2 linked regions of the Rosistilla ulvae genome follow. The main gene of each other region encodes a partner of the protein of the gene in region 2 in a complex. Links are inferred from orthologs where the notes say so. Each region holds a gene or a part of one and is shown on either strand. Other genes may lie near its edges.

The links.
Region 1: the proteins of smc (region 2) and EC9_RS10060 are in contact, whole or in part, in a crystal structure (PDB 3ZGX), measured with the Bacillus subtilis proteins. The link is inferred for Rosistilla ulvae from one-to-one orthologs.

Annotation. Positions count from the first base shown.
Region 1 is NZ_CP036261.1:2,805,112-2,814,168, forward strand. The notes cover bases 3,928-6,672. They hold EC9_RS10060 (segregation and condensation protein A), read right to left. Parts: upstream 5,833-6,672; coding sequence 5,023-5,832; downstream 3,928-5,022. Other genes in these bases: hemW (radical SAM family heme chaperone HemW), read right to left, coding at 3,928-4,184; EC9_RS10055 (MBL fold metallo-hydrolase), read right to left, coding at 4,175-5,014; ilvN (acetolactate synthase small subunit), read left to right, coding at 6,266-6,672. Outside these bases: ppdK (pyruvate, phosphate dikinase), read left to right, coding at 1-853; EC9_RS10040 (FKBP-type peptidyl-prolyl cis-trans isomerase), read left to right, coding at 1,129-1,614; EC9_RS10045 (HEAT repeat domain-containing protein), read left to right, coding at 1,683-2,993; more of hemW, read right to left, coding at 3,015-3,927; more of ilvN, read left to right, coding at 6,673-6,769; ilvC (ketol-acid reductoisomerase), read left to right, coding at 6,913-7,917; EC9_RS10075 (DUF1573 domain-containing protein), read left to right, coding at 8,449-9,057. UniProt on the Bacillus subtilis protein: Participates in chromosomal partition during cell division. May act via the formation of a condensin-like complex containing Smc and ScpB that pull DNA away from mid-cell into both cell halves.
Region 2 is NZ_CP036261.1:5,812,539-5,823,062, reverse strand. Bases 3,461-7,672 are described here. They hold smc (chromosome segregation protein SMC), read right to left. Parts: upstream 7,282-7,672; coding sequence 3,661-7,281; downstream 3,461-3,660. Other genes in these bases: EC9_RS20550 (flagellar basal body P-ring protein FlgI), read right to left, coding at 7,421-7,672; EC9_RS20560 (BatA domain-containing protein), read right to left, coding at 3,461-3,550. Also shown: EC9_RS20565 (SdrD B-like domain-containing protein), read right to left, coding at 1-1,115; more of EC9_RS20560, read right to left, coding at 1,232-3,460; more of EC9_RS20550, read right to left, coding at 7,673-9,178; EC9_RS20545 (DMT family transporter), read left to right, coding at 9,455-9,964; rimI (ribosomal protein S18-alanine N-acetyltransferase), read left to right, coding at 10,293-10,524. UniProt on the Bacillus subtilis protein: Required for chromosome condensation and partitioning.

The sequences.
Region 1 (9,057 bases), 3.0 Mb from region 2 along the record:
GGCTAAGTTGTTGCCGTTCCAACGCAAGGACTTCGTCGGCATCTTCACCGCGATGAAGGGACTGCCGGTAACCGTCCGTCTGTTGGATCCACCATTGCACGAATTCCTGCCACACGAAAAAGCCGCTCAAAAAGAGATGGCCGAAGCGTTGGGAATCTCGACTGCCGAAGTCAAGAAGCGTGCTGAACAGCTGCACGAAATGAACCCAATGTTGGGTCACCGCGGTTGCCGTTTGAGCGTCACGTATCCCGAAATCCTCGAGATGCAGGTCACCGCGATCACCGAAGCTGCGATCGCTTGTGTCAACAAGAAGGTCGATGCCAAGGCGGAGATCATGATCCCGTTGGTTGGTACTCGCGCCGAATTGTCGATGCTTCGCGAAAAGGTCGAAGCGACCATCGAAGCGACCAAGGCCGCCAAGAAGTTCGACGGCGAATTGGACATCCTGATCGGTACCATGATCGAGATTCCTCGCGCCGCGTTGACCGCCGACGAAGTCGCTCAAGACGCCGACTTCTTCAGCTTCGGTACCAACGACCTGACACAGATGACGTTCGGTTACAGCCGCGACGATATCAACACCTTCCTGCCCGATTACCTGAAGCAGGACATCCTGCACGGCGACCCCTTCCAATCGCTGGACACCACCGGTGTCGGCCAATTGGTCGAGATGGGCGTCAAGAAGGGTCGCAGCAGCAAGAAGGGTCTGAAGTGCGGCATCTGTGGCGAACACGGTGGCGACCCAGCTTCGATCCAATTTTGCCACGAAGTTGGTCTGGATTACGTCAGCTGCAGCCCATTCCGCGTGCCAATCGCACGTCTGGCCGCTGCTCAAGCTGCACTGAAGAAGTAATCTCTGAGAGCTTCTAACTTTTGATTTAGCGACGGTCGGCCCGGTAACGGGGCGGCCGTTTTTTATGCCGTCGCATGCCGACCCGATCGGGATGCGACAGGCTGTCGCCCCGGTCGCGTGCGACGTGTTTCGGCGAACGAAGATTCATTCGCAAAGTGGTCAAAAAGTAGGGTGCCTGTGCGTTGCGAAATTGCAATTCGTGGTATCTTGAGCCGAGGCGGGGACACGAATCATGCCCGTCCCCAATAATGACATCAATCTAAGAAAGCAAACCGATGCAAATTACAGCGGACAAAGTTGTCGCGTTCGATTACAAACTGACCGATGACGCTGGCGAGCTGATCGATTCGTCCGAGGGACACGAACCCTTGCTGTACCTGCACGGTCAGGGCGGAATTGTCGAAGGCCTGGAGCGCGCGCTCGAAGGTCTGACGGTCGGCGATCATTTGAACATCACGCTTCAGCCAGAAGAGGGCTACGGTTTGCGCAGCGACGATCTGGTCCAGGAAGTCCCACGCGATGAATTCGAAGGTGTCGACGATTTCGAAGTCGGCATGCAGTTCGAAGCCGATACCCCCGACGGCCCGATGATTTTTTCGATCATCGAGGTCGGCGACGAATTGATCAAAGTCGACGGGAACCATCCGCTGGCCGGAGAGACGTTGACGTTCGATGTCACGGTTCGCGAAATCCGCGACGCAACCGATGAAGAACTCGAGCACGGACATGCTCACGAAGAAGGTGGTCACGACCACGATTAACGTGGCGTTCTACTGGAGCCGCGGTCGCGGCAGCGATACTTAACACGAAGGGCTTGAGGTTGTTGACGATGCTATTTGGATTTGGCAAGGCGAAGCCGCCGCTTACGGCGTCGCGCCGCGGGCAGATCGAACTGCGAATGCGGTATTTGGTCGAACGGTTCACATTGCCTGTGATCCAACAGACGGCGATCGTGACAGACCCTGCGTCCTTCGTCTCGTCGACAACCGTGGCTGAGGACGAACTGCCGTCGGTTGCCTCGCGAATCGCCAAACAACTGCAAGTCGATATCGCCGGCTTGCCGGTCGAAGTTGTCGATGACAGCCCGACAGCAGCGGTTCATCAGATCGGCGAATCGCCCAAGATTCGCATCCCTCGGGCAGCCCTGTCGGACAGCCAAGGGTTGGTCACGACCTTGGCACACGAGATTTCGCACTATCGCCTGAAACAGTTCGATCCGGGCGAGATGCCTGACCAGGGACAATGGCTCACCGAACTGGCAACGCTTTGCGGCGGATTTGTCGTCGCCGTTTGCAACAGCAGCGTCAAAGAGTCTTGCTGCAGCACACCCGCTGCCACGGTGAAGACACTCCGCGGTTTGGGCTACCTGACCTCGGCTGACCTCGGTTACGCCGCGGCCCTGTTGGCGCGATTGCGAAATGAATCCGATCCTGCGTGGGGCCGGTTGTTGCGCGCCGATGCTCAGGTGACGTTCAAACAAGCTCACAAATCGATGCCGGCGGCCTGCACGATGGTCCTCGACGCATCGACGGTCCCCGGACCGCAAAGTTCGATACAACAGTTGGCCGAACAACTGGTTTCGACCAATGAATCGTTTCAGTTCCTGGCAGCGGAGCAGGTGTCCGGGCGACAGGGTGAATCGTGCGAAGCCTTTGTTCCGGCGCTGACGCAAATGCTGCGCTCACGCGACGAACAGGTAGTCCTTGTCGCGGCCGAAGCCCTGCATTCGATAGGACCTCGCGCGCAGGCCGCAGCGCCCGCTCTGGAGCATCTGCTGAATCACCGCGTCGATATGATCGCCGCTTCGGCCGGGATCGCGCTGATGGCGATCGATCCCAACGAAATCGTCTTCGAGCATGTCGGCGATCTGTTGGAAAACCGCTGGTCCGCCGCGATTCCGCTCTCGACCGCACTGGCCCAATACGGACATCAAGCTGCCCCCGCGGGGCCCAGTGTCTGTCGCCGGTTAGTCACCGCGCTCCGTCGCACCGAAGATGAGATCATCGACTCGCTAGCCGCCTGTCTGCACGCGGTCGCCGCCGCCCCGATGGAAGTCATCGACGCAACGATCTCCAACGAAGAGATCCTGGAGTGGATGAAGGGCTATCTGGCGAGCATGGATGAAGTTCCGGCCGAATGACGTTTGGCCTCCTGGTCGCGGCTACAGAATCTCCGACAGGACCGAATCGCTGACGAACAGCCCGTCGGCGGTCAATCCGATCCGGTCGCCGGTCCGCGCCAACATCCCAATCTCGATCAGCATCTGGAACTTCTTGCCCAGCAGGGCGTCGACGACCGCCAGCGGTCCGACTTCGCACAGATCGATTCCGGCCAACATTCGCAGCCCAAACGCCACCCGCTCGCGAATCAATTGCTCCTGCGTCAAGGTTTCCGATTCGGCGATCGGCGATTCACCACGCAACAAGCGTTTGATGTAAGTCGTCGTGCTGCGGTGGTTGACTTCACGCCGCCCGTCGACAAACGACGCAGCGCCGGGGCCGGCTGCATACCAACCGACGCCTCGCCAGTACGCCATGTTGTGCTGGCAACGTCGCCCCGGCATCGCGTGGTTGGAAACTTCGTAGTGCTCAAAACCGGCGGCCTTGGGAATCGCGATCGCATCGCGGAACATCTGCAACTGGTCCTCTTCGATCACCGTGGCGATCGTCGCTTTCTGCAGCCGATTCCAGAACTGTGTCCCCTTTTCGAACGTCAAACCATACGTCGACAGATGACTCAGTGGCATCGCGACCGCATCGCACAGGTCGGCTCTCCACACGTCGGGCGTTTCGCCGGGGGTGGCAAAGATCAGGTCGATCGAAACGTTGCCGATCGTCTCTGCCGACAACTGGATCGCCCGCCGCGCTTCGTCGGGAGAATGCGATCGTTCAAGCGTGCTCAATTTGTTTGCGTTAAAGGATTGCACGCCAAGGCTGATCCGATCGACTCCAAATTGCTTCAGAAGATCCAGCTTTGACTGAGTGATATCGTTTGGATTCGCTTCGACACTGAACTCGGTGGCGCCACCGGAAAGGGGGAACCAATGGCCAACAAGTCGCAGGAAACGGGTAAGGGCAGGACTGTCGAAGTGGGTTGGAGTGCCGCCGCCGATGAACAGCGTGTCGACGGTGCGCGGCTCGACCAATCGATTCAGTTCCGCCTCGAGGGCGTCGAGGTAGGCGTCGACGAGATCGTCGCGGCCGGCCAGGACGCTGAAATTGCAGTATCCACAGCGGTGTTGGCAGAACGGCACATGGACGTACGCGGATCGCGGCGGATCCAATCGCGCCGGGGCGGCGAGGTCCCATGGGGGATCCTTTTTTATAACCACAGGTTCAACCGGCCGCCGAGCAAGCCGGGCAGCTTCTTTTCGACCATTCGGCGGATCTGTTGGTCGCTGTACCGCGTGCTGAAATGCGACGCGATGATCAGTTCGTTGTTGAAGCGATCCTTCCGCGCGACCCAATCGTCCAAATGCATGTGGCCGTGTTTATGGATCTTTTCCTTGCGGTGGTCGGCGGCGATGAAGGTCATCTCCGCGATCAAGATCTTGCAATCGAAGACCTCCGGATTTTCGTCGAGCCCGCGCGGCTGGGTGTCGCCGGTGTAGGCGAGGATCGGCATCCGCGTCTCGTGCGAGACCTCGACACCTTTCATGCGGAGATCGCGAATCTCGGTCCCCTGCAGCCCTTGGAATTCTTCTTTCAACTTCTTCCGCCGCTCGCTGACCATGAATCCGACCGATTCGATCGTGTGCCGAGTGGGGAAGACGTTGACGACCAGTTCGCGGGAGAGTTCGATTTCATCTCCTGGGTTGGCCGGCAACAGCTCGCACGGCATCGCCCCTTTGTCCAGCCGCGTGAAGCAGCGGAGCATCGCCAGGCATTGATCGATCGAACCCGCTGGCAGATAGATCACCGGCGGATCCATCTTCATCATCCGGCGGCGAGAAACGTAAACGGCCAGCGCAGCGATGTGATCCAGGTGAGTATGGCTGACAAACCAAGTCGGCGTGCCCATGAAATCCCAGGGCTGAACGCCGAGATCAAATCCACACTTCAATTCGGGAATTCGCCAACAGGTTTGCACTGCCGCGCGCGAATAACCTTCGATTGTCAGGCCGGCGTGCTGGCACTTCCGCAACGGAATATTTTCGAACATCAACTCTCTCAAGACGACTTTTTAATGGGCAAGTTCGTTTCATCGACGGCGCTGGCGTCGTAGTTGTCGACCTCGCTTACATTCAGCTCCGTCTCGAACCGTTCGCCGCGAGTGACCACGATATCTATGCCGCCGGCTTCCTGCCGGGTCGACACACCGTAGTGCCTTGCCAACTCTAGGATCGCAAGAAAGATACCAATCATTGCGGACTTATGAGCCCCCAGATCGAACAAGTCTGAGAAACGGACTTCATCGACCTTCAGCAATTGTTCGTGAATGCGTTGCATGTAGACATGGATCGGCGTGTCGTCGTAGACCACTTGGGTCGGCGGCGGGCCGGAGGCTTCGCGCATGATCCGGCCAAAGGCGCTGACCAGATCCCACAGCTCCAGGTCGGCGATCGGTTGATCGCCAGGATCGATCTGGCGCGGTGGAAGATCGTCGGCGATCCGTGGATACCGCTGCTGCCACTGCTCTCCCATCTCGTCCAAGATGCTCGACGCGTCGCGGAATCGCTTGTACTCCAACAGCCGTTCGACAAGCTCGTCCTGAGGGTCTTCCAGGACCTCTTCTTCCTGCTCGTCGTCGGCCTGCGGCAGGACCGCTTTGCTCTTAAATTCGACCAGGGTTGAAGCGAGATCGATAAAATCGCCCACGCCGTTGACGTCCAGATCCTGCAAAACTTCCAAATATTCCAGGTATTGGTCGATCACATTGGTCAACGACATCGTGGTGATGTCCAGTTCGCTGCGGCGGACCAGATACAACAGCAGATCCATCGGGCCGCGGTAGGCTGGCAATTCGATTCGGAAGGTCATTGGGAATAGCTTTCAAGGCATTAGCCAAACAGCGCGTCGGGGCGCTGCGGTGGTTCCGCCGATCCGCTCGACAAAAATCGGCCGATTCCAGTTGTCGGAGAAATCGAGCCAAACCACTAATGTGGCGAATTTTTGCATTGCACGCTAGATCGGGCGACTGAATGAGCGCCTGTGTCGGTCACGATCGCATGAACCTTCGCTCCCCGCAAGGGTCTCATCTGGGCATCCCAATCGCCCGCTTGGCGGCCCGATCGCCCACCCCGATGGTCGCCGAAAAGCACGATTTGTGGAGGCGCAGAGCAACTGCAAACCACTTCGTCAACTTTTGGCGGATTACCAACCCTTGTACCCTGGAAAACCCCTTACTATGATGCGGTCTTTTCTCGCTCGACCAGGCTACCGCCTGGATTCAACCACGGTCCAGAAACACAACATGCGACACGTTCTTTCGGCCCTCGTTCAAAACGTTCCCGGTGTGCTCGCTCACATCTCGGGGATGTTGGCCTCGCGCGGATACAACATCGACTCCTTGGCTGTCGGTGAAACCGACGACCCCCAGTTGTCTCACATGACGTTTGTCGTCATGGGCGACGAAAACACGCTTGCGCAAGTCCGCAAGCAGTTGGAAAAGATCGTGACGGTTGTCCGCGTGATGGACATCAGCGCGACCGATTTCGTCGAACGCGATTTGATGTTGTGCAAGGTGCAAGCGGCCCCTGGCCCTTCGCGATCGGAAGTTCGCGAACTTGTCGATATCTTCCGCGGCCGGATCGTCGACGTCGGTCCCGACGAAATCACGATCGAGATGAGCGGACGCGAAAGCAAGGTCGAAGCGTTCATAGAACGGATGCGAACCTACGGAATCATCGAACTGGTTCGAACCGGGCGAATCGCCATGGTCCGCAGCGGTGCAGCCGTCGACACGTCCGCCGAATAGAGGTGTGCAAGTCGCGCCCCGCTTGATTGGCTCGCCCACTGCGGGACGGAATTGCCAATCGAAACAAAACCGAAAACCAAAACTGAACACCGTCCAATTTTCTAAACCGAATTTCGCCACGATAGCACAAGGAACCACCTGACATGGCGGCTACGATTTATTACGACAACGACGCCGATCTGTCCCACCTCAAGGGCAAGACGATCGCGATTATTGGTTATGGTTCGCAAGGCCACGCCCAGGCGCAGAACCTTCGCGACAGCGGTTGCGATGTGATCATCGGTCAACGCGCTGGCGGACCAAACTACGATTTGGCCAAGAGCCACGGTTTCGAACCGATGTCGGCTGACGAAGCGACCGCCAAGGCCGATGTCGTCAACCTGTTGCTCCCCGACGAAGTTCAGGGCGACATCTACAAGGCGCAGATCCGCGACAACTTGCAACCTGGCAACGTGTTGATGTGCTCGCACGGTTTCAACATCCACTTCGGCCAGATCGAACCGCCCGTGGGCGTCGACACCCTGTTGGTCGCGCCTAAAGGCCCAGGGCACCTGGTCCGCAGCGAATACGAAAAGGGGGGCGGCGTCCCCAGTCTGATCGCTTTGGGCGAAGGCGCCAGCGAAGAGACCAAGCAGATCGGTTTGGCTTATGCCAAGGGAATCGGCGGCACCCGCGGTGGTGTGATCGAGACGACCTTCCAAGAAGAGACCGAGACCGACCTGTTCGGCGAACAAGTCGTGCTTTGCGGCGGTTTGAGCGAACTGATCAAAGCGGGCTTCGAAACGCTTGTCGAAGCTGGCTACCAGCCCGAGATGGCTTACTTCGAGTGCATGCACGAAGTCAAGCTGATCGTCGACCTGTTCTACCAGGGCGGACTCAGCTACATGCGTTACAGCATCTCGAACACCGCTGAATACGGCGACTACGTCACCGGCCCGCGAATCATCACGCCTGAAACCAAGGCAGAGATGAAGCGCGTTCTGACCGAAATCCAAAACGGCACCTTCGCTCGCAACTGGATCTTGGAGAACCGCGGCGGTGCGGCGATGTTCAAGACGACCCGTCGTCTGGAGCAAGGTCACGAGATCGAAAACGTTGGCAAGCGATTGCGCTCGCTGATGAGCTGGATCGATGACAAGCAAGTCTAGGTAACACGCCGGACTACAAAAAACGAACACCCAGGTTTCTCATCGGACCTGGGTTTTTTTTGTGGAATTTTTGAAACTTTTCTCCCCTTGGGGAATGCCCCCATAACGCGTGCAGCAACGCTCATACGTCCCCCCTTGTCTTGATCTGTCGGGTAACGCGGGCTAGCTTGTGTGACGGTTGAACCGCTCCCGGTGCGGTATAACAATCGTGGTCGCTATAGTATTGTAGACCTCCCAGCTTTCGTATCCTGCCGGTCCCGCTGTGGGCCAGAGTTGTCTCTCGAAACTTGCACGCGTTTTTCAAGAAAATTGTTGCGTAAAATAGTAGCTAAAGCCTTTTGGTATCGGGAAGCGTCCTAGACTTCGTTGATTCTAGTGGGTTTTGAGTTGCATGGATGCGATCGCTGGACATGGTGTCCGTGCTAAGGCTGTCCGGAATCGGTTCGGAAACCGTATCAATCGGGCAGTGAAAGGCTGACTCAGAGCCGAGGGCTTTGATCGACAAAAAATTTGGATGGGGATTTGAGAGAGATGAAAACAATAAGAACAGAAGGCCTGCTGGGGTTGGTGCTGTTGGCATTGATCTGTCCGCAGGCGAAGGCAGTCGAATGGGCTGACAACATGTTTCCGGTCAAGAAGCATGAGTTCGGAACGGTTGCGGTTGCGGCGAAGACCGAGTTTCGATTCCCGTTCAAGAATTTGTACAAAGAGGATGTCCACATCGCGACAGTGCGAGCCAGTTGTGGATGTACGACGCCGATCATTGAAAACCACACGCTCAAGACGGGCGAAACCGGCCACATCTTGGCGCGATTCAACACCGGTTCGTTCCACGGCAAAAAGGGGGCAACCCTGACGGTCGTGATCGATAAGCCGTACTACGCCGAAGTTCAGTTGCGTGTCGACGGCTACATCCGTCGCGATATTGTTTTCAACCCTGGGCAGATCGAGTTCGGATCGGTCGTGCAAGGCGAATCGGTTCACAAGGAGGTCGGTGTCACGTATGCCGGCCGCAGCGATTGGCAGATCGTAGAAGTCCAATCGTCGTCCCCTAACGTCGCTGCAGGATTCGAAGAGTTGTCGCGCAGCGGCGGCCGGGTTTCCTACAAATTGAACGTCGCTTTTGACGGTGCGGCCGAA
Region 2 (10,524 bases):
GCGAACGGTGGATCGGTGGCATCGCGGACGCCGATCGTTCCGCTGTCGTTGCGATCTTGGAACTTGGTGCCGCCGATCGCGACCACTTGGTTCACAAAGTCGAACGGTGGCAGTGGAGGGTCAGTCGAATCGGTGGGGGTGATCGCTCCACCGGCATCGACGGAAAAGTTAAACGCGCCGTTGGCAGGTGCCAACTGGATCCTGCCGTCTTGCAACACCTCTTGGATCGAATAGGTGCCGACCGCGGTTTCGGGGGGAAGCACAAACTGATAGCTGCCGTCGGCCTCGGTCGTGACGGTTTGGTCGCTAGGGCCATCGAAGATTCCGTCGTTGCCAAAGTCGAGCAACATCGTTACCGGCGACGCGGGAGGACCGCTGGCATTGTTCGCATCGATCTCCTGCTTGTTGCCACCGATCGCAATCGGAAGCGTCGCCTGAACGATTTGATTTTGGGTGGCGGAAGGAAGATCGAGACCGACGGCCCCCGAAATCCCTGTCACCGCATCTAGCGCCTCGCCATTTTCGAACGCCATCGATCCATCCAGCGCGATCGTGAAGGTTGTCGACGCGAAGGCGTTCAGATCGGAGAGGACGCGAAATCGCAGGTCACCGGAAAATGTTCCCGTTTCGGTTCCCGATGCGATCGCCGATCCGTTGGTTGCGGCGGGCAAGGCACCGCCGCGAACTCCTTCGATATTATAAAACGAATCAAAGTTGGCAGGATCGCCGCTGGCATCAAATTTCGGAGCTTCCGCGGTATAGTTACCGACGGCCCGTTGGAGCGTGAAGTTTGGCGTCACCAAACTGCCCGGAACGTCGGTGTTGATCAACGGGAATGTCTCACCCGCAAGCGCGGGATCTTCCAGTTCCAAAACCTTGGGATCCCACGAGTAGTTGAGTGGCAACGAGATCACGCCGGAGGTCGAATCGGGAACATCGACCACCACGCGGGCATCATAGAGTTCCCCCGCCTTCAACGAGCTGACTGGTCCGCTGCCGCCGACTTCGTAGAACTCCACTCCCAATCCCAATGTTGCCAGCAGAGCTCGCGATTCGAGCGATTCGGCCACTAGACGACGACGGCGTTTGAACTTGTTTTGTTGTGGATACTTCATTGCTGCCCCTGCCTGAACGGATGGATTCGATTCATGCTAAACACGAACCTCGCATCGACCAAGCAAAAAGTTGGCAGAACCCCCCCCGGCGTGGTGTGAGGGGGCGGTTTTTCTAGCTATTTGGCCGCGTAGAAGCGATTGGCCAGGATTTGTTCCAGGACAAACACGCCGCAGACCAACAGCATCATCTGGGCGTAGAAGGGTTGGGCGTTGGAACCCGTTGTCGCCGACCAATCGATCTGTTCTCGCTCGGTGACCAATTTGTAGCGGTCGGCGCCGAGGATCGCGGTCAGGTCGTCGGTCGAGATTCGCTGCAGGTCGGTTTCGGCGGGAGCCAGGTTGACGCTGTAACCGAGGGTTTCGCCGCTGCTGCGCAACCAGTAGTTTCCTGCGACGGCGGCCGGCCCGGGGGCAACTTGGCTGCCGCTTGATTCGACGACGACGGGGGCTGCGGAACCAGCGAACAACTGATACCGATGCGGCGCTCCATCGGCTGTCTTCAGTCCTACCGGCTGGCCGACGCGAACGTTGAGTGTTCCCGGGTCGCGATCGGCCAAATAGTCAAACGCGCCACGAACCAACAGAAACGCCGGCCAATACTCTTCGCTGGTGCTGAACAGTTCGTTCCAACGCCGCCCCGGGCCGTCGATTCCGGGCAGCGGAGTCGTGAACATCAACAACCGCCCCGCCCCGATGGCTCGATCGATCATCGCGGGGTGCTGAGTATCGGTGTATCGAGCGATCACGACGTCACTCTCTTGGCGATCGATCTGCCAGTAGCGATAGATCGGGTACAGTTGCCAGGGAACGTTGCCCGCGACGGCGGCAAACGGTCGTAGCGCCGGATGGCCGCTCCCCTGCGTATCGATCCAGTGTCCCGGTTCGGGGACTCGCCACTGCCGGACCACGCGACCGATCAACGGATCGTCATCGGTTTGTTCTTCTTGCTCTTCCCAAGCAGGGCCCAAGCTGACCCACAGCTTGCCACCTTGCTGAGTCCACGCCGTCAGCAGGTCTTGTTGCGCTGTCGACAGTCGCGGAGGATCCAGCAGACCGATCACGCGGTAATCGGAAAGTGTCGTTTGCAGCAGGTCGGACATCGCGATTCCATCGACGTCGTAGTCGACGCTGCCGCTGCCACTGACACCCGGCAACGCCAACGCCTGTTCGATGACACGTCGCTCATTGGCGTTGTTGGAAACCAGCAGGGCACGCGGCGGTTGATTCACGGCGATCGTCAGATAACGCGTGTTGTCGATCGGCAATGCATCGGTTTCGCTGAGCGCGATCTCGGCATGATGGACTCCCGGTTCCAGCGGCGGCAGCGACAGCGTGATGTCGCTGCGAGCCGGATCGGCGATCGTGGCTCGCTGGCGATCGATCACCCGCGCCTCGGGAAAGACTGTTTTTCCATCGCGCAGGACGGGGAGCGTCGGATCGCGATCGTACAACCGCAGTTCGACCGAGACCTGCCCCGACGGGAAATCTCCGACGCTGGCGACTTGGGTTTGCACCGGCACCGGGATCCCGCGAGCTACCGATTCCGAAGCGACCTGCACGTCGCCGAGGGTACGATTTTGGGCGACGTCCGAACCGACATCGATGACTTGTAGGTCGACGCCTTCAGGCAGGGAGAGCGTTGCCGATCGGTTCCAGCTGGCGGCGGTTCGGTCGGTGATCACATAGACGACGCGCTGCTCGAAGGGGCTGTTGGCGACAATCGCCGCGGCGGCTTCGATCTGCTGTTCCAAAGGCTGCGGGACTTGTAACGGTTCCAGCCGCCGGATCGCCCGCCGCGCCGCCGCGAGATCGATCGCGGCGACCCTCGGTTTGACGCTGCGGTCGAGAATCGCCAGAGTGCTCGTGTCGGTGTAGTGATCGACGATCCACCCGGCCCATTGGCGAGCGATTTCCAGCCGAGATCCGTCATCGGTTTGATAGGTCATCCGCACCGAATTGTCGACCACGATCGCAACCGCCGAGGGACGCTGTGTGTTGACGACCGGTCCCTTTTCGGTCGCCGCGACGGCGGCGCCCCAGATGGTCGCTCCGAGTAATAACAGGCCGCCAGCGATCGCCATCGGGAGCACAAATCGCAGCGATTTCTGCTGAGCAAATGCCCAAGCTGCCATCGCGGCGGTGGCCATTCCCAAAACGGCGATGATGCCGACCGAAAGCCATGTGCCGCCGCGAGCACTCGGGACGTGCGGTTGGGCGAGGGCCAACGCGAGCCCGGCCAGAGCCAGCACGCGGAGCAGCAGCAGCGACCAGTGCCGGACACGCATCCGGCGGCGATTGGTTTCGATCCGCTGGGTGAGAAATCGCAGGGCGGGAAATTCCAGCCGCTGCGGTTCGCGTCGTCCCAGCAGGTGCAGGGCGATCGGAATCGCGGCTGCGGCGAGTCCGAACAACAGCGTGACGTTAAGGAATCCCATAAAGACGATGTTCGGCCGAACTGGTGAATCGGTGTAGCCTGGAGTGCTGGTTGCGATGCCGTGCCAGCTTAGCGGATCGGGGGGGAGTTGGACCTGGATTGCGAACTCGTTTAAGCAGCTTCGTCGTTTTTCGATCGTTTGACAGCATCTTCGCTGATGTGTCCGTCCTCGCTGACATCTTCGAAGCGAACCGAGACGCGTGTCGAAACGCCCGATTCCTGCATCGTGACGCCGTACAACGTGTGCGCGGCGGTCATCGTCTTTTTGGAGTGGGTGACGACGACAAACTTGCTGTGCTCGAGAAACTCCTGCAACACGCTGACAAAACGGCCGATATTCGCTTCGTCGAACGGTGCGTCGACCTCGTCCAACACGCAGAACGGGCTGGGGCGGTATTTGAAGATCGACATCAGCAGCGCAACGGCTGTGAGCGCCTTTTCACCACCCGAGAGCAGCGTGTTGCTGAACGTTGGCTTGCCTGGCGGAGTTGCGATGATCTCGACACCGGCTTCCAACGGATCGGCCCCTTCTTCGAGGATCAGGTCGGCGCTACCGCCGCCAAACGAGCGACGATACAGTGTTTGGAAGTTGGTCCGAATCGCTTCCAGCGTGTCGAGGAACAGTCGCCGCGAATCGGCGTTGATCTTGTTAACGATCCGTTCCAGCGACGCCTTGGCCGCGGTCAAGTCTTGATACTGACCGTGCAGCATGTCGTAACGCTCTTGCAACTCTTCCAGTTCTTCGAGCGCTTCCATGTTGACCGATCCCGATTTCTGCACCTGTTGGCGCAGCGTGGTGATCTCCTGTTCCACCGCTTTGCGATCTTCGGGTGGTTCGAAGTCTTCGGGGATCGGCACTTCGGCGAGATTGATCTCGTAGTCGTCCAGCAACCGCTGGGCTAGGTTTGCTCGCTGGACGTCGGCGGTGTCGCGTCGGCGTTGGATCGCGTGGACCTGTTCGGCCGCTTTGTTGACCCGCTTTTGAACCGCATCGATCTCTTTTTGCTTGGCTGCGATGTTGACCCGCACGCCACTGACTTCCGCCGCAAGCTGCTTGAGCGCCGCGCCATCGGTCTGTTCCAGCAGATACAGTTCGTTCAATTCCGAAGACGCGTCGAGCATTCGGCGATCGAGATCTTTCTGGCGTTGCAGTTCCGCATCCAACCGTTGTCGAACTTCATCGACAGCCTCGCGGCGTTCGCCTTGGTCGCGGCGGACTTGGCCGATCGCCGTTTCCAACGCCTCGCTGCGCTGTTCGCTGCGGGCCAGTTCGACGTTCGCTTTCATCAACGCATCGGAAGCTTGACGCTCTTCTTCTTGAGCCGCCTGCAAGGTCTGCTTGTACTCTTCCTGCTGGCTCTCGTACCGCTGGGCCCGTTGCCGACAACCGGCCAACGCCTGCCGCACTTCCACCAATTCGACCTGACTTTCGTTGTGGGTCCGGTGGATCGATTCGGCTTCTTCGGTCAACGATCGCAACGCATGGACTTGCGCGTCCAAGGCATCGGTCGCCGCGGTCAGCGTGGCACCCGAGGCGGCTCGCTGGGTGACTGCGTCGCGGTGCTTGGTGATGATCTGGTGCAGTTCGGCGTCACGTTGTTCGACGTTGGCCGCCAATCGCGACGCTTCCTTGTCCGATTCTTCCAGCTGGTAGCGATAGGTTTGTTGTTCTTTGCGAGCCGAGGCGAGTTCGCTGCGGCGGCTGACCAAACCGGCGGCCGCTCGAGCCGGGCCGATCACGACGCTGCCGTCGCGTTCCAGCAGTTCGCAGTTGCGGGTGACAAAACGTAGTCCCGCTCCGCTCAGTCGGCTCAGGCCCAAGGCGATCTCAAGCGATTCGACCAACCACGTGGTGCATAACAGATGCCTGACCAACGGCTCCAGCACTTCGTTCGCTTTGACCATTCGGTCGGCGCGGCCGATGATACCGCTGAGCCCGTCCAGGCGGATTCGTTCGCCTGGCCGCACGCTAGGCAATTCGTCCATCCGGATCAGCCCCACGCGACCGCTCAGTTTGACTTCGCCCGAGGCGACCGCGTGTTGAAGCTCGTCGCCGCTGACGACTAGAAACTGCGACTTGCTACCGAGGGCAACATCGATCAACGGAGCGACATGAACATCGGCTTCGAACAGATCGGCGACGATTCCACGACAGCTGGCCAGGGGGGCGGAGTCGTCGCGAGCGGCGGCGTCTAAGACATCTCGGACACCGTTTTCGACTCCTTCGTGGCGTTGCTGCAAATCTTCCAGCACGTTCAATCGTTCGCTGACCCCGTGCAACCGGCTCTGCAACGCCGCGATCTCTTCGCGGCGGCGATTGAGGACGCGGCGGCGGTCGGCCAATTCGTTTTCCATCGTATCGATCTGGACCGCATACGCTTCGATCTGCGTATCGAGATCGGCCACGACTTTCTGGCATCGCTGGGCATCATCGGTCAACCGCTTAACAACCGCTTGTTGCGCAGAGATCCGTTGTTCGAGCACCTTTTCGCTGCGTTGAGCTTCGGCGATCTGTTGGTTCAACCGCTGCATCTGGCCATCGAATTCGCTCGCTTGGCGGAGCGCTGTCAAATGCTGTTGTTCGGCTTCCAGGCTGCTGCGGCGGACGGAATCGACATGTTGGCCTACGCGAGCGTTTTCGGCTTCGGCAGCTTCGGCAGTCGCCTTCGCGGCAGCTCCCATTTCCAACGCGTCTTGCAGCCGAATCTCCAAGCGTTTCAGTTCCGCCGTAGCGGTCCCGGCTTGAGCTTGCAGAACTTGTAGCCGTCGTCGCTGGGCGGCGCAGGAATGTTCGATGTCTTTACGAGCGGTGGTGTCGGCGTCGCGACGACCGGCCAGCGATGCGATCCGCCGCGACGATTCGGTTCGGCTGGCTTCGACCGCTTGCGCTTTCATCGCAACCGACTGGACACTCATCTCCAATTCTTGACGCGACTCGGTCACGCTGGCCAGTTCCGCTTGCACCGCCTCGCGTGCCGCTTCGGCTTCGGCCAGTTCGGTGTCGGTTTGTTCCAAGCATTGCGAGAACTCTTGCCAATCGGTCCACGCAACCTGCATCCGCAGTTCTTTCAGACGCGTGCTTTGGATCCGATAGCGTTCCGCTTTGGTCGCCTGGCTTTTGATGCTTTTGAGTCGCGCGGCGACTTCGTCGACGATGTCGCCCAATCGAACCAAGTTCTGATCGACGCGAGCCAACCGCCGGGCCGCTTCGACTTTCTTCGCTTTGAAACGGCTGATACCGGCAGCCTCTTCAAAGATCGCGCGACGATCCTTGGCGCTGGCGTTGAGCATCCGATCGACTTTGCCCTGTTCGATCAGGCTGTAGGCATCGATTCCGATCCCGGTACCGCGGACCAGATTTTTGACATCCTTTAAGCGGCACGGTTCGCCATTGATCAGATACTCGCCCTCGCCGCTGCGGAAGACGCGGCGTGTGACGTGAACCTCGGGAGCGTCGACTGGCAGCGTGCCGGCGGCATTGTCGAAGACGATTGTCGCTTCGGCCGATGCAGCCGCTTTGCGACTTTGCGATCCCTTGAAGATCACATCGGACATGTCCTTGCCGCGGAGACTTTTGGCCGATTGCGAACCGAGCACCCATTTGATGCCGTCGACAATATTCGACTTGCCAGAACCGTTCGGACCCACGACGACGGTAATGCCGTCGGGGAAATCGAATCGGGTTCGGTCGGCAAAGCTTTTGAAGCCTGCCAGTTCAAGGGCTTTGAGCATGCGAAGGGGTTCGTTCTTGCGACGGGCAGAAAGGGGTAAGGCACCTCTCAGTCTATTATTATGTTAGAGCAGCGGAGTCTGTCGGCCTCAATTGGTCCATTTTCGAAGGATTTATCGCGGTTTTCGACACTCTATGGCGTTAAAACTTCCACCAAGCTTCTTTTTTGCCGCTGCCGACCGGGGGGTCGATATTGCTCGGGGCTAGCTCTGCGTAGCTCGATTCTTCGCTGGCTTCATCCGTATCGCGATGGTAGGTGCGGAGCGTTTTGGGAAGCGGGTCGATCGCAAAGCGAGCTTCCAGATCTCCCTGCTCTTTGGCGATCCGAAGGACTTCGACAACGTCGCTGTAGTTGCCCCCGACGTCGGCGATTCCTTTGATCAACCCGCCAACGGTCGCCGAGCCAGTGCTGCGAGCATCTGGTTTCCCCGGTTGAAAACGGCTGATTCGCAGTTTGCCTTGGTCGTCGCCGCGAACCATGATCCCCGATCCGGCCATCAGATATTTTGGGGGACGAATCGCCACCGGGCCGCCAAAGACGACGACTTCGGCGTAACGCAGCGTGCTGACGACCACCAGTGGTTCGGCTTTCGATGCGACGTGGAAAAACGAAAAGCCATCTCCCAGCTCGGTCCCTGGGACCAACAGTTCGCGATCGGGACGTTCACGCAAATTGCGGAACGCGCCGTAGCGAGTTTCAACGCTCGTCTCATCCATCAATTCTCGCAGCCCCTCGGCGGCTAATCGATGTTCTAAGATGCTCAGGGCTAACAGAGATCGGTACCGGAACGCAGGTTCGGTTCTGGCGAGTTCGACCAACGGGTCGATGGCGTCGACGTCGTCCATGTAGGCAAGCGCTTCGGCGGCATAAAACCGGATCTCGGGATTGGCAACGGTCGCGGCCACTCGCAACGGCACCGCCCCTTCGTCGCCGATCGCTTCCAGTTGTAGGGCCGCGGCGGCGGCGGTCGATGGTTCGGTCAACCGAGCCGTGAGGTCTTTGATTCGGACATGCCGTTCGTCGATGGAATCTTTGATCGCAACCGACTGCACGACCGACATCATCCGTGGAATGTTGCGGTGGTAGGTTGGATGGATCGACAGTTCGATGAAGTCGTCCTCTTTGGCGTTGGCGATCCCGCGGCGGTTGGTTCCATCGAAGAAGAAGAACCGGCGATTGATGTCGTTGGCAATTTGTGCGGAGATGAAAGCGTGTTGGAACGCGGGACGGATGATCAGTCCCACGGTGCGCGATTTGGTGCTGCGGCCTCCCGACGGGATCACTCCCTCGCGAATCAACGCCTTCTCGTCTCCCGCTTCGTAGGCGCTGCGGATCAGCACCGGCCCGGTCCCCACGGCCAGCATATCGCTGGTCCGCAATTGATTGTTCAACAACCGAACCTCTTGTAGACGGGCGGGCATCAACCAACCACCACGCAAACTGGTTGCGGTCGATCGCGTGCTGATCCGAACAAACAGATCGATCGGATCGTCTTTCTGGATTCCTGGGGGCAGGAAGGCTTCGACCGAAACCATCGCCGATTGATTGGAGTCCAGAAATTGATTGGGGTCGTTGATGTTGAGCGTCTTGAGCTCCGACAGGATCGTATCGCGTTGAGGGGATGGTTCAGGGATTCCCCCGGTGCCTGCCAGGCCATTGACGATTGCGATCGATTCCAATTTGACGGGGTTCATACCCATCGAAACGGTTGCATCGCGAACCAGTTTAGGCCGGTTTTCACTCTCGAAAAGTTCTTCGACAACCGCGACCTCGTTTTCACTCGCGTCGTCTTTCTTCCCCATCCAAGGGCTCAGACAGCCACAGCTGGCGACGATCAGCAATCCCCACAAAGCGGATTGCCCCAGTCGAACGAAACGGGCCGAATTGGCATTTATCATGGCGGGCATCCTTACCCAGGAAATCTATCGCAGCGAAGATGGCAAGACAAACATTATGCTATTTACCAGCGGCACATTACCCCCGTCGCGTCGGCAAGGTCAAGCCGGATCGGGGCGAGGGATTGGGTAAACCGCCGCCACGTTGACCGTTTCTGACAGCTGATCGATGATGGGGGCCAGCGGAATCGGGGCGTGGTCGCATGAATCGGTCGATCGGTCAGCCGCAAGTCCTCATACTTTAGATGGAGCCTTCCTTTGTCGCGTTGGATGTATTTGATGATCGTATGCACGGCGTTGATTGGCGGCGCGGGACTGGCGGCACAGCCGGGTGTCAACGCGACGCTATCGCGGAAGATGGGGCATCCGTTGCACGCAGCGATCATCTCGTTTGGTTCGGGGCTGTTGGTGCTGGTGGCGATCGCGATTTTCAGCGGCCGCTTTCCGCCGCGGTTCACCGATTCGTTGTCATCGCTCCCTTGGTGGGCATGGCTGGGCGGATCGATCGGCGCCTTTCTGGTCACGATGTCGATGATCTTCGCTCCCCGCGTCGGCGCCTTGCAGTGGATCGCATTGATCGTGACCGGGCAAGCGATCGCGTCGTTGGCGTTGGATCACTTCGGGTTGGCCGGCTTCACCCAACGCTCGGCCAGCGGTGTGCGGGTGATGGGAGCGATCCTATTAGTCGCCGGATTAATTCTGTCGAGCATGGAGAGTGGACCGCGCAGCACGCCGGCCGTCAGCGACGAAACTCGTTCCAGCGATGCGCGGCCGTCGGCCGAACGTTGAGCGGCGGTTGTTTGAAGGACGGGGGCGACGGAGGCGTTGCAAGCTTGCTGGGGACGCCGAAAGTGAGTTTTAACGCAACAGCAGTTTTGTTGAATTTCTAAGTGAAAATGAACAAATTGCATCGAAAACTGGAATTAAAATCTGGCCTGATTTCTCTTGGCGTTCTGGCGGCCTTCTGATAACCTCCCTCGGTCAACGAATGGGACTTGAGACGTCGAAGGATCGCGTCTTACGTTGATGTATACTAAGGCGTCACAGCCTCCGCCCGAGGAAGGAGTCGGTAATGGAACAATCTCAAAGTTCAGCCACAACGGTGCATATTCGTTGGATGATTCGTCGCGATATGCCGTCGGTTCTCGACATCGAAGCGGCAAGCTTCGAATTCCCATGGTCGGAAGATGAGTTTATTCGCTGCTTGCGTCAGCGGAACTGCATCGGCATGGTTGCCGAAGAAGATGACCGTGTTGTCGGCTTTATGATTTATGAGCTGCACAAGAACCGTTTGCACATCCTCAACTTTGCCGTCAATCCCGAAGTCCGTCATCGTGGCGTCGGCCAAG